DNA from 2 places in the Bradyrhizobium sp. USDA 3240 genome. Region 1 is predicted to be linked to the other one. Evidence: riboswitches for the same ligand, from Rfam matches in the RefSeq annotation. Region 1 holds a riboswitch; the other holds the start of a gene.

Region 1 (7,780 bases):
CCATCTGATCTCGCTGCATCAGCGCTTCGACGTCGAGGCCGTGATGCGCGACATCGAGGTCAAGCGCGCGACGGTGTTTCCCGGCGTGCCGACGATGTGGATCGCGATCGCCTCGCTGCCCGACCTCGACAAGCGCGATCTGTCCTCGCTGGTGGTCGCCGGCTCCGGCGGCGCGCCGCTGCCGGTCGAGGTCGCCAAGATCTTCGAGCGCCGCGTCGGTATGAAGCTGAAGAGCGGCTGGGGCATGACCGAGACCTGCTCGCCCGGCACCGGCCATCCCAAGGAGGGGCCGGAGAAGCCGGGCTCGATCGGACTGATGCTGCCCGGCATCGAGATGGACGTGGTATCGCTGGAGGATTCCACCAAGGTGATGCCGGTCGGTGAGGTCGGCGAAATCCGCATCCGCGGCCCGAACGTCACCAAAGGCTATTGGAACAGGCCGGCGGAGACCGCGGAGGCCTTCGTCGGCGACCGCTTCCTGACCGGCGACATCGGCTACATGGACACGGACGGCTATTTCTATCTGGTCGACCGCAAGAAGGACATGATCATCTCCGGCGGCTTCAACGTCTATCCGCAGATGATCGAGCAGGCGATCTACACGCATCCCGCCGTGCAGGAGGTGATCGTGATCGGCATCCCCGACGATTACCGCGGCGAGGCGGCAAAGGCCTTCATCAAGCTGCGCGACGGGCAGCCAGCATTCTCGATCGACGAGCTGCGCGCATTCCTCACCGGCAAGGTCGGCAAGCATGAATTGCCGGCGGCGGTCGAGTTCGTCGACGAACTGCCGCGCACGCCGGTCGGAAAACTGTCGCGCCATGAATTGCGCCAGCAGCAGCCGAAGACATCTCAAGCCACGCAACAAACCGCATCAGGATCGCGCTCTTGATGGACGATATGGTGCAATGAATCCGTCGTCGCGGCGTTCGCCGGGACGACATCGAGAATGACGAGGAAGTTGAACTTCAAAAAGGAGGATCCGATGGATCTCGCTTTCACCAAGGAAGAGATAGCGTTTCGCGAGGAGGTACGGGAGTTCTTCAAGAACAACGTGCCGCCGGAGACCCGGCGCAAGCTGCAGGAAGGTCGCCACCTGTCGAAGGACGAGATGGTGACCTGGTGGCGCATCCTCAACAAGAAGGGCTGGGGCGTCACCCACTGGCCGAAGGAATATGGCGGCACCGGCTGGACCACCGTGCAGCACTACATCTTCAACGAGGAGCTGCAGTCCTATCCGGCGCCGCAGCCGCTCGCCTTCGGCGTCAGCATGGTCGGCCCTGTCATCTACACCTTCGGCAACGAGAAGCAGAAGAAGGAATATCTGCCGCGCATTGCCAGTGTCGACGACTGGTGGTGCCAGGGCTTCTCGGAGCCGGGCTCGGGTTCGGACCTCGCGTCGCTGAAGACCAAGGCGGAGCGCCGTGGCGACAAGTGGATCATCAACGGCCAGAAGACCTGGACCACGCTCGCCCAGCACGCCGACATGATCTTCTGCCTCTGCCGCACCGACAACAACGCGAAGAAGCAGATGGGCATCTCCTTCATCGTGTTCAGCATGAAGTCTAAGGGCGTCACCGTCCGTCCGATCCAGACCATCGACGGCGGCCACGAGGTCAACGAAGTGTTCTTCGACGACGTCGAGGTGCCCTACGAGAACCTGATCGGCGAGGAGAACAAGGGCTGGGACTACGCCAAATTCCTGCTCGGCAATGAGCGTACCGGCATCGCCCGGGTCGGCGTCTCGAAGGAGCGGCTGCGCCGCATCCGCGCGCTGGCTTCCAAGGTCGAGTCCGGCGGCCGTCCGGTGATCGAGGATCCGGCGTTCCGCGAGAAGCTCACGGCCTGTGAGATCGAGCTGAAGGCGCTCGAGCTGACCCAGCTCCGCGTCGTTGCCGACGAAGGCAAGCACGGCAAGGGCAAGCCGAACCCGGCTTCTTCGGTGCTCAAGATCAAGGGCTCGGAAATCCAGCAGACCACCACCGAGCTGCTGATGGAGATCATCGGTCCGTTCGCCGCGCCCTATGACGAACACGGCGATGCCGGCTCGAACGAGAGCATGGATTGGACCGCGCAGATCGCGCCGAGCTACTTCAACAACCGCAAGGTCTCGATCTACGGCGGCTCCAACGAGATCCAGCGCAACATCATCAGCAAGGCGGTGCTGGGGCTGTAGGCCTCACCATTATCGTCATTCCGGGGCTTCGCGTAGCGAAGAGCCCGAATCCATAACCACCATCGTGAGTATGGATTCCGGGCCTGGCCCTTCGGGCCATCCCGGAATGACGCCGCGGATAGCATCAGCACTTTGACAATAGGGAACGAACATGGATTTTGATCTGTCCGAGGAGCAGCGGCTTCTCAAGGAAAGCGTCGACGGTTTGCTGGCGGATGCCTACGACTTCGATGCGCGCAAGAAGTACATGAAGGAGAAGGGCGGCTGGAGCAAAGCGCTCTGGGGCAAGCTCGCCGAGCAGGGCCTGCTTGGTCTGCCCTTCGCCGAGACCGACGGCGGCTTCGGCGCCGGCGCGGTCGAGACCATGATCGTGATGGAAGCGCTCGGCAAGTCACTGGTGGTCGAGCCCTATCTCGCCACCGTCGTGGTCGCCGGCGGCTTCCTGCGCCATGGCGGCTCGGCCGAGCAGAAGGCCAAGTACATTCCCGGCATCATCGACGGCAGCAAGACCTTCGGCTTTGCGCAGCTCGAGAAGAACTCGCGCTACGACCTGTTCGACGTCGTGACCACGGCGAAGAAGAAGGGCGACGGTTGGGTGATCGACGGCGAGAAGTTCGTCGTGCTGAACGGCGAGAACGCCGACACCTTGATCGTGACCGCGCGCACCAAGGGCGGCCAGCGCGACAAGGCCGGCATCGGCGTGTTCCTGGTTCCGGCGGACGCCAAGGGCGTCACCAGGAAGGGCTATCCGACCCAGGACGGCCTGCACGCGGCCGACATCACCTTCACCAATGTCGAGGTCGGTGCGGATGCTGCGATCGGCGATCCCGAGAATGGCCTGCCTCTGATCGAGCGCGTCGCGGACGAAGCCCGCATTGCGCTGTGCGCGGAAGCCGTCGGCGCGATGGACGAGTCGCTGAAGGAGACCGTCGAGTACATCAAGACCCGCAAGCAGTTCGGCGTTGCGATCGGCTCGTTCCAGAGCCTGCAGCACCGCGCCGCCGACATGTTCGTGGCGCTGGAGCAGGCCCGCAGCATGTCGATGTTCGCGACCATGGCGTCGGACTTCAGCGATGCCAAGGAGCGTTCGTCCGCGGTCGCGGCCGCCAAGGTGCAGGTCGGCAAGTCCCTGAAGTTCGTCGGCCAGCAGTCGATCCAGCTTCATGGCGGCATCGGCATGACCATGGAAGCCAAGATCGGTCACTACTTCAAGCGGCTGACCATGATCGAGAACACGCTCGGTGATACCGACTACCACCTCCGTCGCGTCAGCGAGGGCGGCGGGCTGTTGGCTTGATCGTCATTCCGGGGCTCGCGAAGCGAGAACCCGGAATCTCGCGCCACAACTTCTGGATTCCGGGTCTGCGCCTTGCGGCGCATCCCGGAATGACGCGTCAATAACAGGGAGGCAACAACAATGAAAAACACCCCGTTCGATCTCACCGGCCAGGTCGCGGTCGTCACCGGTTCGAGCCGCGGCATCGGCCGCTCCTCGGCGGAGCTGCTGGCCAAGCTCGGCGCCAAGGTCGTGATCTCCTCGCGCAAGGCGGATGCCTGCCAGGAGGTCGCCGACGGCATCAAGAAAGAGGGCGGTGACGCGCTTGTCATCCCCTGCAACATCGCGCGCCGCGCGGAGGTCGAGGGTCTGGTCTCAGGCACGATCAAGCACTACGGCAAGATCGACATCCTGGTCTGCAACGCCGCGGTGAATCCCTATTACGGTCCGCTGCTCGACATCACGGACGAGGCCTTCGACAAGATCATGGGCTCGAACGTCAAGAGCAACATCTGGCTGTCCGCGCTGGCGATCCCGCAGATGGCGGAACGCGGCAAGGGCTCGGTCGTGATCATCTCCTCGATCGGCGGACTTCGTGGTTCTACGGTGATCGGCGCCTACGGCATCTCCAAGGCTGCGGACTTTGCGCTGTGCCGCAGCCTCGCCGGCGAATGGGGGCCGAAGGGCGTGCGCGTCAATTGCGTGGCGCCGGGTCTGGTGAAGACCGATTTCGCCCGCGCGCTGTGGGAGGATCCGGACAATCTGAAGCGCCGCACCGCATCGACACCGCTCCGCCGCATCGGCGAGCCCGACGAGATCGCGGGCGCGGTGGCCTATCTCGCCTCCGATGCCTCGACCTTCATGACCGGCCAGACCATCGTGGTCGACGGCGGCGTGACGACGGCTGCGACGTAGTTCTCAAGAGAAGCCATCGTGGCCGGGTTAGCCCGGCCACGACGTGTTCGCCTCAAACCTGCTCGAGCGCGCGCTCAAAATCCTCGATCAAATCGTCGGGGTGCTCGAGCCCGGCCGAGAAGCGAATAAAGCCTTCGCTGATGCCGAGCTCGGCGCGGGCCTCCGGCGCCAGGCGCTGATGCGTCGTGGTCGCGGGATGTGTCACCAGGCTCTTGGCATCGCCGAGATTGTTGGAGATGCGCGAGATCTTCAGCGCGTTGAGGCAACGGAAGGCGCCGGCCTTGCCGTCCTTCACCTCGAAGCCGACCAGCGTCGAGCCGGCGCCCATCTGCTTCTTCACCGTGTCGGCCTGCGGATGATCGGGGCGGCCGGGATAGACCAGCCGTGTGATCTTCGGATGGTTGGCCAGCGCCTCGGCGATCTTCGCCGCGTTCTCGGTCTGCGCGCGGACGCGGATGCCGAGCGTCTCGAGTCCCTTCAACAGCACCCAGGCGTTGAACGGCGACAGCGACGGGCCGGTCTGGCGCATGAAATTATGGATGTGCTCGGCGATGAACGCTTCCGACGACAGGATGACGCCGCCGAGGCAGCGGCCCTGGCCGTCGATATGCTTGGTCGCCGAATAGACCACGACGTCGGCGCCGAGCGACAGCGGGCTCTGCCAGATCGGCGTCGCGAACACATTGTCGACGATCAGCCGGGCGCCGCCGCTATGCGCGATCTCTGCGATCGCGCCGATGTCGAGCACGTCGAGCGTCGGATTGGTCGGGCTTTCGAGAAAGAAGGTCTTGGTGTTCGGCCGTAAGGCGCGCTGCCACTGGTCGAGATCGAGGCCGTCGACCAGCGTCGTCTCGATGCCGTAGCGCGGCAACAGGTCCTGCACGACGTAGAGGCAGGAGCCGAACAGGGCCTTCGATGCCACCACGTGATCGCCGGCCTTCAGCGGCGCGAGGATCGCGGTGGTCACCGCGGCCATGCCGGTCGCGGTCGAGCGCGCGGCTTCCGCGCCCTCGAGCTCGATCATGCGGCGCTCGAACATCGCAATGGTCGGGTTGGAATAGCGCGAATAGATGAAGCCGGGATCCTGGCCCTTGAAGCGCGCCTCGCATTGCTCGGCGGTGTCGTAGACATAGCCCTGGGTGAGAAACAGCCCTTCCGACGTCTCCCCGAATTGCGAGCGGAGCGTGCCGCCATGGACGAGGCGGGTTTCAGGACGGAAGTGGGCAGTAGACTTGGATTCAGACATGTGACCTCCGAAGTGGCCATTTCCCTCGGAAACTGGCCACAAAAAAACCGGCCTGGAGAAACCTCCACAAGCCGGGATCACACTGTCCCCGGCCTGTTTAGCGACTTATTTAACGTGGCTGCAAGCCGGCCGGCTCAAATCACCACGGGATAAGTGCAGCTGATATTCCCTCGCGCCCTTTCCGTCAAGACGGTCATCGGATAACCCGTAAAAGCCCATAATTTGGGGCTTGGTGGCCGCTCGGAGTATGATTTTGGGCCATCTCGAGGGATCGCCGAGGGACCGCGACGTGTCGTTCACGCTGGAAGATGAATCCAACGGAATCCTGCCCGACCGCATGATCGCGGAGATGGCGGAGGCCGGCCTCATTCTGCCCGCCTACGACTTCGTCGAGAGCCAGATCCAGCCGGCGAGCCTCGATCTCCGCCTCGGCGACATCGCCTACCGCGTCCGCGCCAGCTTCCTGCCGGGCCCCGGTGCCACCGTCGCCGAGCGGATCGACCAGCTCAAGCTGCACGAGATCGATCTCTCCGACGGCGCGGTGCTGGAGACCAACTGCGTCTACATCGTGCCGCTGCTGGAAAGCCTGGCGCTGCCGCCGGAGATCGTCGCCGCGGCCAACCCGAAGAGCTCGACCGGACGGCTCGACGTCTTCACCCGCGTGATCGCCGACGGCACCCGCCGCTTCGACATGATCGGTGCCGGCTATCACGGCCCGCTCTATGCCGAGATCAGCCCGAAGACGTTTCCCGTGCTGCTGCGCGAGGGCTCGCGGCTCAGCCAGGTCCGTTTCCGGATCGGCGAGGCGACCTTGACCGCCGACGAACTCGACGCGCTGCATGCCGCCGAGCGGCTGGTCGATGCCGACAATGCCGACCTTACCCACGGCGTCGCGCTCTCGGTCGATCTGTCCGGCGAGAACTCCGGCGGCTTCGTCGGCTATCGCGCCAAGCGCCACACCGGCGTGGTCGATGTCGATCGCCGCGGCGGCTATTCGGTTGAAGAATTCTGGGAGCCGATCAAGGCGCGGCCCGACGGCAGCCTGATCCTCGATCCCGGCGAGTTCTACATCCTGGCTTCGAAAGAGGCGGTGCAGGTGCCGCCAGACTACGCCGCGGAGATGGTGCCGTTCGATCCGCTGGTCGGCGAATTCCGCGTCCACTATGCCGGCTTCTTCGATCCCGGCTTCGGTTATGCCGGCGCCGGCGGCAAGGGCGCGCGCGCCGTGCTGGAAGTGCGCTCGCGCGAGGTGCCGTTCATTCTCGAGCATGGCCAGATCGTCGGCCGCCTCGTCTATGAACGCATGCTCGAGCGCCCCGACGCGCTCTATGGCCAGCGCATCGGTTCGAACTACCAGGCGCAGGGCCTGAAGCTCTCCAAGCATTTTCGCGTGTAATTCCGTAGTCCGGTTTTCGCGTCGTCCTCCGCTGTCATTCCCCGCGAAAGCGGGGAATCCAGTACGCCGCGGCCTCTCGATCGACAACGACTGTCTCTGGAATACTGGATCGCCCGATCAAGTCGGGCGATGACAGTGTGTGTTGGTTGCGCTGTCTCTTCGGCGATGACACAGTCCAGAAAACAACAAGCCGGGAGCGAACATGAGCGCCGCAACAGATTCAGCGCAGCAAGAAACGCAGTGGCGGAAGTGGCGCAGCGTCGCCGATCTCTATCACGCCTTCTTCACCGGGCTGATCCTCACCGTGGTGACGCGGCGCGGCACCGCCGACGCCGCCGAATTCGTCTTCCGCGTGTTTCGCCGCCAGCAGCAGGAGCGCTTCCTGCCCGGCTTGAAGAAGCTCGGCCTCGACGGTCTGCCGCCTGCGGTCGCGGCCGCGCAATATCACTATCTCTCCAACTGGATCGGCGGCGTGCATGTCGAATACATGTACGAGACCGACCGCAAGGCCTGGATCCGCTATCCGCCGCCGCGCTGGATCTGGAAGGGCACGGCGATCTGCGGAGTGCCCGGCGAGGTCTCGCGCGCGATGCTGCGCGGCTGGCACGCCAACAACGGTGCAGCCCTCGGCGATCTCAGGCTCGGCTTCGTCTGCACCAAGCAGAGCGTCGACGGCCAGGACGGGCTCGAGGGCTATTACTGCGAGTACGATCATCCGCTTGAGCTCGAGCAGCGCCTGGTGTTCGCGCGCCATCTCGAGGCGCCGCTGTT
Region 2 (7,780 bases), 1.9 Mb from region 1:
TCCCGCCAAAGGATAGAGCTCGTTCGAGGGATTTTGTGCAAACTCCAATTCCTTCGAAGTCGGCGCCAGATCGTCCGCATCGGCCAGGGCCATTGTCGCGTTGCTGCCCGGCAGCGGCTTCGCATCGACCGGCGCCAGCTGGCCACCGAACGCGACGCCAAACCGGGCCTTGATTTCCCCGCTGGTCAGCCCCTTGAGATCAGGTGGCCCGTGGTCTGCAAAGGGGACGAAGTTTTCGTTCTGCGATCCGAAATACAGCCTGAAAGTCTTGCCGGCGGCATCGCTCCAGAAAATCCGGTCGCTTTCGAAGAGCATGGCGACGTCACCATTCTCCGGCACGGCCATATCCTTGAGATCGAGCTTCGTTGTCGCTCCCTCGGACGAAGCGTGAATATCCCTCAGCGTAACCATGCGGAACGGACGATTCGCCGACTCGATCATGATGTTGGTTGGGTTGCGGAGGTACGCGCCATCGACGGCATTGATACCGCGCTGCGGCAGCAGCAATCCGGTGGGAAACCGCTCGGCCGTCACATTCTGGAAGGTAATGTTCTCGGTCTGGGAATTTCCGCCGATCGCAAAATCGGTATCCATGTGACGTTTGCCACCATAGGCGTGGACGTTGCGGATCAGCGTGTCCCGGACGTAGGGGATGAACAGCGCGTGCCGGCTGACGTTCCAGACCGTGATATCCTCGATCAGGCTCCGGGAGGGATGCGGCGCAAGCAGCTTGTGATTCCAGATCTCGACCCCGTCGGTCGAGCCGGCAGCGTAGTTGCGTGCGAAGTACAAATCGACGTCCGACGTCGAAATGCGGCCTTCCGCATCCGCGTTGACGCGGTTGTCGGTATTGCGCGCATCGAAATAGGTACGGCTGCCTCCTTCCGCGAACGAATAACCGAACACGACATACGCACCCGCGGCGTGTCCAAAAGCCCAATTGTCCGTTACCCGGACGCCGGCGCTTTGCATCCAGAAGCCGTGCCCTTGATGACCATTGTCGAAGATTCCCATTCGGCTGACGAGATCATCGCCTGATCCGGTCGATCGGACGGCGAGGTTGCCGCGAAACGATCCGATCTCCGTGCCGTTCTCCGCAAAGAAATGCGAGCCGGCGATCGCGAACGTCACATTGTTCTCTGCCAGAAGATGACCGCCATGGTTGACGATCCCATGCTTCGGACTTCCCCACACGACGCTGTTGCGCACCACATGAGGCGGGACATCGATGCGCGCGCCCGAGACGACGTGGAAATGAAGCGCGTATCGGCCGACGGTGTTGCCGTCCGATCCGGGGACCAGTTTTCCGGTCTCATCGAGATCGGGTGCGGTCTGGGCCCGCTTCGCGTCGGTACGGCCGAGATCGCGGAACTCGGCGCCGTCGATGTTCACACCGGTCTGCTGATGCAGGAACATGATATGGCCGCGCGCCGACAGGGGCGCCGCAGCCTCGGAGGCAATACGGATGTTCCTCGTGAGGTTGCCCATCGGAACGGAGCTGCCGTCCGGTGTCAGATGCGCATGTCTGAGCGGCCGATCGAGCCGGATTTGGTCGCCATCGACGGCGGCAATGGTCGGCGTCTCGTCCTCGTTGCTCGTGTCGCTGGTCCCGGGCACGATCAATTCATCCCCGACGGCCCAGTTCGACGGCGGCTGATCGAACTTGAATTCTGAAGCTCCGGACAGGAGCTGGCTCTGCGGTATCTTCCAGGCGGTCTTTTCGGCGCCGTGAATCCGGATCGCGCCCATCGAAATCAGCCCGCCCGCCATGTCGAACGGATCATGCTTTCGGTCCCGGTACGTTCGCGCGGCGAAGGTGAGCTTTGCGACGACGGACTTCGGCACAGGATGATCTTCGGTCCCGATCTCGAGCGCCCCTTCAGGCGTGACGACGATCGTCCCGGCATTGATGGAGGCTGCGCGATCGGTGCTCCAGACCATGGCACCATCGACGCGAATCCAGTCGATCTTGGCAGGAACCTCCTGATCGACCTTGACGGTCACTCCGGATGGAATGCGCACCCTTGCGCCGGCGGCGGGCGGCTTGCCCTCAGCCCAGGTGGCGGGGGCGCTCCAGTCACCCGACTTCACGGCAACATCGGTCTCCGAGCACAGGGCCACAAGTTCGAGTGCCGCGGCATGCTCGCGATGGCGCGCCGGATTGGACGCGTGACCCGCAGCATGCTCGGACGCGTTCGCGTTGCAGGCGCCTTGCGATCGCGCGAGATGATGCTGATGCCCCGCGGGTTTGATGATACCAACAGCCCAGACGGCTGCGGACACTGCCGCAACGACAGCGAGCGCAATCGAGAAACCTGTTCGCATTGCCTTCCCCAGCAATTAACCGTTCGGCGTCAACCTGGATCGACCACCATCAGCCCGTGATCGATTTGCATCGCCTGGGGCGGCCCGCTGCATTGTCGCATGGCAATGGCGATCTGAAAAGCTAGACGGCGAATATCCGGCGCGATGCAACGGGACCGTGCACGCCGTGCATCGATTACTTCGCCTTGCCGCCCCGGCTGAGCAGAAACACGCCCTGCTCGCCGAACATGTTCCACACCCACCAGGGCAGGTTGAGCGGCACCGGGCGGCCGTAGAGATCGAGCGCCACCGCGCGCTCCATCTTGACGTTGATCTGCTCGCAGAGCTCCACGAAGTCCTTGATGGTACAGAAATGGATGTTCGAGGTGTCGTACCAGCTCGCGGGCAGATTCTCGGTGCGCGGCATGTGGCCGCCGATCAGGAGCTGCAGCCGCATCTTCCAGAACCCGAAATTCGGGAACGAGACAATGGCGCGCTGGCCAATCCGCAGCAGGTTCTCCAGCACCACCTTGGGCTGCCGCGTCGCCTGCAGGGTCTGCGACAGGATGACATAGTCGAACGCGTCATCGGGATAGTTGACGAGGTCGGTGTCGGCATCGCCCTGCACCACCGCGAGGCCCTTGGCGACGCAGCCATTGACGCCCTCGCGGGACAGCTCGATGCCGCGGCCGTCGATGCCGCGGCTCTCCAAGAGCTGCAACAACTCGCCATCGCCGCAGCCGACGTCGAGCACGCGCGAGCCCGGCCGTACCATCTCGGCGACCAGGAGATGATCCCTGCGATAGCCGCCAGTCCGCTCCGGCGCAACGCCCGGCAAGGGCAAGGTTTGCTGCATGCTCATGACTGGCCGCCGTCTTTCAGTCCGCGCGCCTTGCCTGCGGCCTGCAGGAAAGCGCGGGAGATCTCCAGGAACTCCGGCACGTCGAGCAGGAACGCGTCATGGCCGCGATCGGTCTCGATCTCGGCGAACGACACCCGCGCGCTCGACGCGTTCAGCGCATGCACCAGCGCCCGCGATTCCGAGGTCGGAAACAGCCAGTCGCTGGTGAACGACACCACGCAGAACCGCGTCTTGATGCCGGCGAACGCAGTCGCCAGCGCGCCGTTGTGATCGGCGGCGATGTCGAAATAATCCATCGCGCGCGTGAGATACAGATAGCTGTTGGCGTCGAAGCGCTCGACAAAGGACGAACCCTGGTAGCGCAGATAGCTCTCGACCTGGAAATCCGCATCGAACGAGAAGGTCGGCAGCTCGCGGTCCTGCATTCGCCGTCCGAACTTGCGATGCAGCGCGGCGTCCGAAAGATAAGTGATGTGCGCGGCCATCCGCGCGACCGCCAGTCCGCGATGCGGATGGGTGTCCTCGTCGACATAGCGGCCGCCGCGCCAGTCCGGATCGGCCATCACGGCTTGGCGGCCGAGCTCGTGGAACGCGATGTTCTGTGCCGAGTGCCGCGTCGAGCAGGCGATCGCGAGCGTCGAGAACACGCGCTCGGGATAGGCCGCGGTCCATTGCAGCACCTGCATGCCGCCCATCGAGCCGCCGACCACGCAGAACAGCGTCGTGATGCCGAGGCGATCGATCAGCATCGCCTGCGCGCGCACCATGTCGGGGATCGTGATGATCGGGAAATCGAGCCCCCACACCTTGCCGGTCGCCGGATTCAGCGACGCCGGTCCGGTCGAGCCCATGCAGCCGCCGATCACGTTGGAGCAGATGATGAAGTATTGTTCGGGATCGATCGGCTTGCCGGCGCCGACCATGGTGTCCCACCAGCCGGGCTTGCCGGTGACGGGATGGGTGTTGTTGACGTGCTGATCGCCGGTCAGCGCGTGGCAGATCAGGATCGCGTTGGACCTGTCGGCGTTAAGCTCGCCATAGGTCTGATAGGCGATCTGGAAAGGCGCGAGATCGATGCCGCAATCCAGCTTCAGCGGCTGATCCATGCCGAACTTCGCCACCAATGACGACGGGTGATCGGTCTCATGGGCGCGATCATCGCTCTGGGTTTGCGGTATCGGACGCACGTTGCTCATCTAGGCGACCCTGCCCTCGCGCGGGAGGGCTCGAACAGAAATCAGGCCATAAAAAAACCCGGCCTGAACAAGGTTCGGCCGGGAGCTGATCTGTCCCCGGCCTGTTTAGCGAGTTGTTTAACGTGGCTGCAAGCCGGCCGGCTCAAATGACCACGGAGTGGAGCGAACCTAGTCCTCAGGCCCCCCGTCGTCAAGGCGGCCAGCGAACGTCCCCTTGCCGGAGGCCATAGTTAACCGTTTGCGCAAGGCTGGACCGCGAGGTTTCTCTTTGCTTTCGCCGGCCGTCTTTCCTAATCAGGGACCCTGTCCGGCGCGGCATCGGGCCGCCCGGACGACAAGGTTTGAGAGCATGTCCAACCCACCCCCATCGCCGCCCTCGCTGCAGGAGCTGCGCAAGGAGATCGATGCGATCGACGAGCAGGTTCACCGCCTGCTGATGGCGCGCGGCGACATCATCGACCGCCTGATCCAGGTCAAGAAGACCCAGGAGGTCGGCTCGGCGTTCCGCCCGGCGCGCGAGGCCAGCATGATGCGCGAGCTGGTGCGGCGCCATCGCGGCATCCTGCCGCTCGACACCATCGAGGGCATCTGGCGCGTCATCATCTCGACCTTCACCTACGTGCAGGCGCCGTTCGCCGTGCATGCCGATGTGTCCGTCGGCGAGTCGGCGATGCGCGACTCGGCGCGGTTTCATTTCGGCTTCGTGGTGCCTTACGTCTCGCATTTCAGCGCGCAGGCAGCGGTCGAGGCCGTGACGAAGTCGAAGGGCGACCTCGCGCTAGTCTCCGCGATCGCGAGCCGCACGCCGTGGTGGAATGCGCTCGAGGCCGATGGCGCGCCGAAGATCATCGCGCGGCTGCCGTTCCTCGAACGCGCCGACCATCCCGCCGCGCTGCCGGTGTTCCTGATCTCGCGGGTCGCCGACGACGCCATGGTGACCGAAGTGCAGATCTGGAGCGTGCGCGTCTCAGGCTGGAACGCCGATGTTGCCCGAGCGCTCGCCCCGCTCGCCGAGATCGTCGCGGTCCCCGACACCGCGTTCGACGGCGCGGCCTTGCTGGTCTCGGTCACCGGGCACGATTTCGAGAAGATCAAGCTCGCCTTGATCGAGGCCGGCGCCTCGGTGCGCTCTTCGGCCCTCGTCGGCAGCCACGCAACGCGCTATACGGTGCCCTCTAACGGATCGGCCAAGAGCTAGCCGTCTGTATATCCGGAGTTGATAATGTCCCGCCCCGTGCCGAATCCCGGCATCCTCGATATTGCGCCCTACACGCCCGGCAAGAGCCCGGTGCCGGAACCGGGCCGCAAGGTGTTCAAGCTGTCCGCCAACGAGACGCCGTTCGGTCCGTCGGCGAAGGCGATCGCGGCCTACAAGGGCGCGGCTGACCATCTCGAGGACTACCCGGAAGGCACCTCGCGGGTGCTGCGCGAGGCGATTGGCCGTGCCTACGGGCTCGATCCCGATCGCATCATCTGCGGCGCCGGCTCCGACGAGATCCTCAATCTCTTGGCGCACACCTATCTCGCCCCCGGCGACGAGGCGATCTCGACCACCCACGGCTTCCTCGTCTACCCGATCGCCACCATGGCGAACGGCGCGAAGAACGTGATCGCGGCCGAGAGCAATTTCACGGCTGACGTCGACGCCATCCTCGAGGTGGTGACGCCGAAGACCAAGTTGGTCTGGCTCGCCAACCCGAACAATCCGACCGGCACTTACATCCCGTTCGACGAGGTCAAGCGGCTGCGCGCCGCGCTGCCCTCGCATGTGCTGCTGGTGCTCGACGCTGCTTACGCCGACTATGTCTCGCGCAACGACTACGAGCTCGGCATCGAGCTGGTCGCGACCACCGACAACACGGTGGTGACGCACACCTTCTCGAAGATCCACGGCCTCGCCGCGCTGCGGATCGGCTGGATGTTCGGCCCGGCGCATATCGTCGATGCCTGCAACCGGATCCGCGGTCCGTTCAACGTCACGACGCCGGCGATGCTGGCGGCGGTGGCGGCGATCGAGGACGCTGCGCATGTGCAGATGTCGCGGACGCACACCGAACAGTGGCGCAACTGGCTGACCGAGGAGATCGGCAAGCTCGGACTCAAGGTGACGCCGAGCGTCGCCAATTTCGTGCTGATCCATTTCCCGGCCGACACGGGCAAGACCGCGGCGGAAGCCGACGCCTATCTCACGCGGCGCGGCCTCGTGCTGCGCGCGCTCAACAATTACAAGCTGCCGCATGCGCTGCGCATGACCATTGGCACCGAGGAAGCCAACCGCCTCGTGGTCGAGGGCCTGCGCGACTTCCTGGCCGGAAAGTGAACATCGACGTGACCACGGCTCCGATCTTCAATCGCATCGCCCTGATCGGCTTCGGCCTGATCGGCGGCTCGATCGCGCGCGGCGCGCGCGCGCAAGGCCTGGTCGGCGAGATCGTGACCACCGCGCGCTCGGAGAAGACGCGCGCCCGCGTCGCCGAGCTCGGCATCGTCGATCGTGTCGTCGAGACCAATATCGAGGCGGTGAAGGATGCCGATCTTGTCATCCTGTGCATCCCGGTCGGCGCCTGCGGTCCGGTCGCGGCCGAGATTGCCGCCCATCTCAAGCCCGGCGCCATCATCTCCGACGTCGGCTCGGTGAAGGGCGCCGTCGTCAAGGACATGGCGCCGCATCTGCCCGACGGCGTGCACTTCGTCCCGGCGCATCCGGTGGCAGGCACCGAGCATTCGGGCCCGGATTCGGGCTTCGCCGAGCTCTTCATCAACCGCTGGTGCATCCTGACGCCGCCCGAAGGCACCGATCCCGCGGCGACCGACCGGCTGCGCGCGTTCTGGGCCGCGCTCGGCGCCAAGGTCGAGATCATGACGCCGGATCATCATGACCTCGTGCTCGCGATCACCAGCCATCTGCCGCATCTGATCGCCTACACCATCGTCGGCACCGCCGACGAGTTGGCGCAGGTGACGGAATCCGAAGTCATCAAGTTCTCCGCCGGCGGCTTCCGCGACTTCACCCGCATCGCAGCGTCGGACCCGACGATGTGGCGCGACGTGTTCCTCGCCAACAAGGACGCCGTGCTCGAGATGCTCGGCACCTTCACCGAGGATCTGTCGAAGCTCACCCGCGCGATCCGGCGCGGCGACGGCGAGGCGCTGTTCGACCACTTCACGCGCACCCGCGCCATCCGCCGCGGCATCGTCGAGATCGGCCAGGATTCCGCCGCGCCCGACTTCGGCCGGCCGCATGCGAATTTGAAGAAGTAGGGTCAGGCCCGCGATTTCTCCACTTGGTCGTCCTGGCGAAAGCCAGGACCCATTGCCACCGCATTGGGTTGTGAACGGGAACGTGGCCTCAGTGTCGTCCAGCAATTTACATTCGGGGTGATGGGTCCCCTGGGTTCACAAACGAAGTGCAACACTT

Evidence for each region. A riboswitch is a leader RNA that binds a small molecule or an ion and turns the genes downstream of it on or off. The one in region 1 is predicted to bind S-adenosylmethionine.
Region 2: linked by a shared signal. The riboswitch ahead of metX (homoserine O-acetyltransferase MetX) and the one ahead of ACVIGA_RS24960 (O-succinylhomoserine sulfhydrylase) in region 1 are both predicted to bind S-adenosylmethionine.

What each region holds. Positions count from the first base shown of each region.
Region 1 covers NZ_JBSSGD010000002.1:5,140,105-5,147,884, forward strand. Annotated here, with positions in the region: gene pimA (dicarboxylate--CoA ligase PimA) at 1-892, shown strand, start outside; gene pimC (pimeloyl-CoA dehydrogenase large subunit) at 986-2,176, shown strand; gene pimD (pimeloyl-CoA dehydrogenase small subunit) at 2,328-3,473, shown strand; gene ACVIGA_RS24955 (SDR family NAD(P)-dependent oxidoreductase) at 3,594-4,367, shown strand; gene ACVIGA_RS24960 (O-succinylhomoserine sulfhydrylase) at 4,420-5,613, opposite strand; SAM riboswitch at 5,690-5,769, opposite strand; gene ACVIGA_RS24965 (2'-deoxycytidine 5'-triphosphate deaminase) at 5,903-7,009, shown strand; gene ACVIGA_RS24970 (hypothetical protein) at 7,212-7,780, shown strand, end outside.
Region 2 covers NZ_JBSSGD010000002.1:3,289,085-3,296,864, forward strand. Annotated here, with positions in the region: gene ACVIGA_RS16290 (G8 domain-containing protein) at 1-2,325, opposite strand, end outside; gene metW (methionine biosynthesis protein MetW) at 2,501-3,166, opposite strand; gene metX (homoserine O-acetyltransferase MetX) at 3,163-4,362, opposite strand; SAM riboswitch at 4,447-4,526, opposite strand; gene ACVIGA_RS16305 (chorismate mutase) at 4,712-5,560, shown strand; gene hisC (histidinol-phosphate transaminase) at 5,585-6,682, shown strand; gene ACVIGA_RS16315 (prephenate/arogenate dehydrogenase family protein) at 6,691-7,623, shown strand.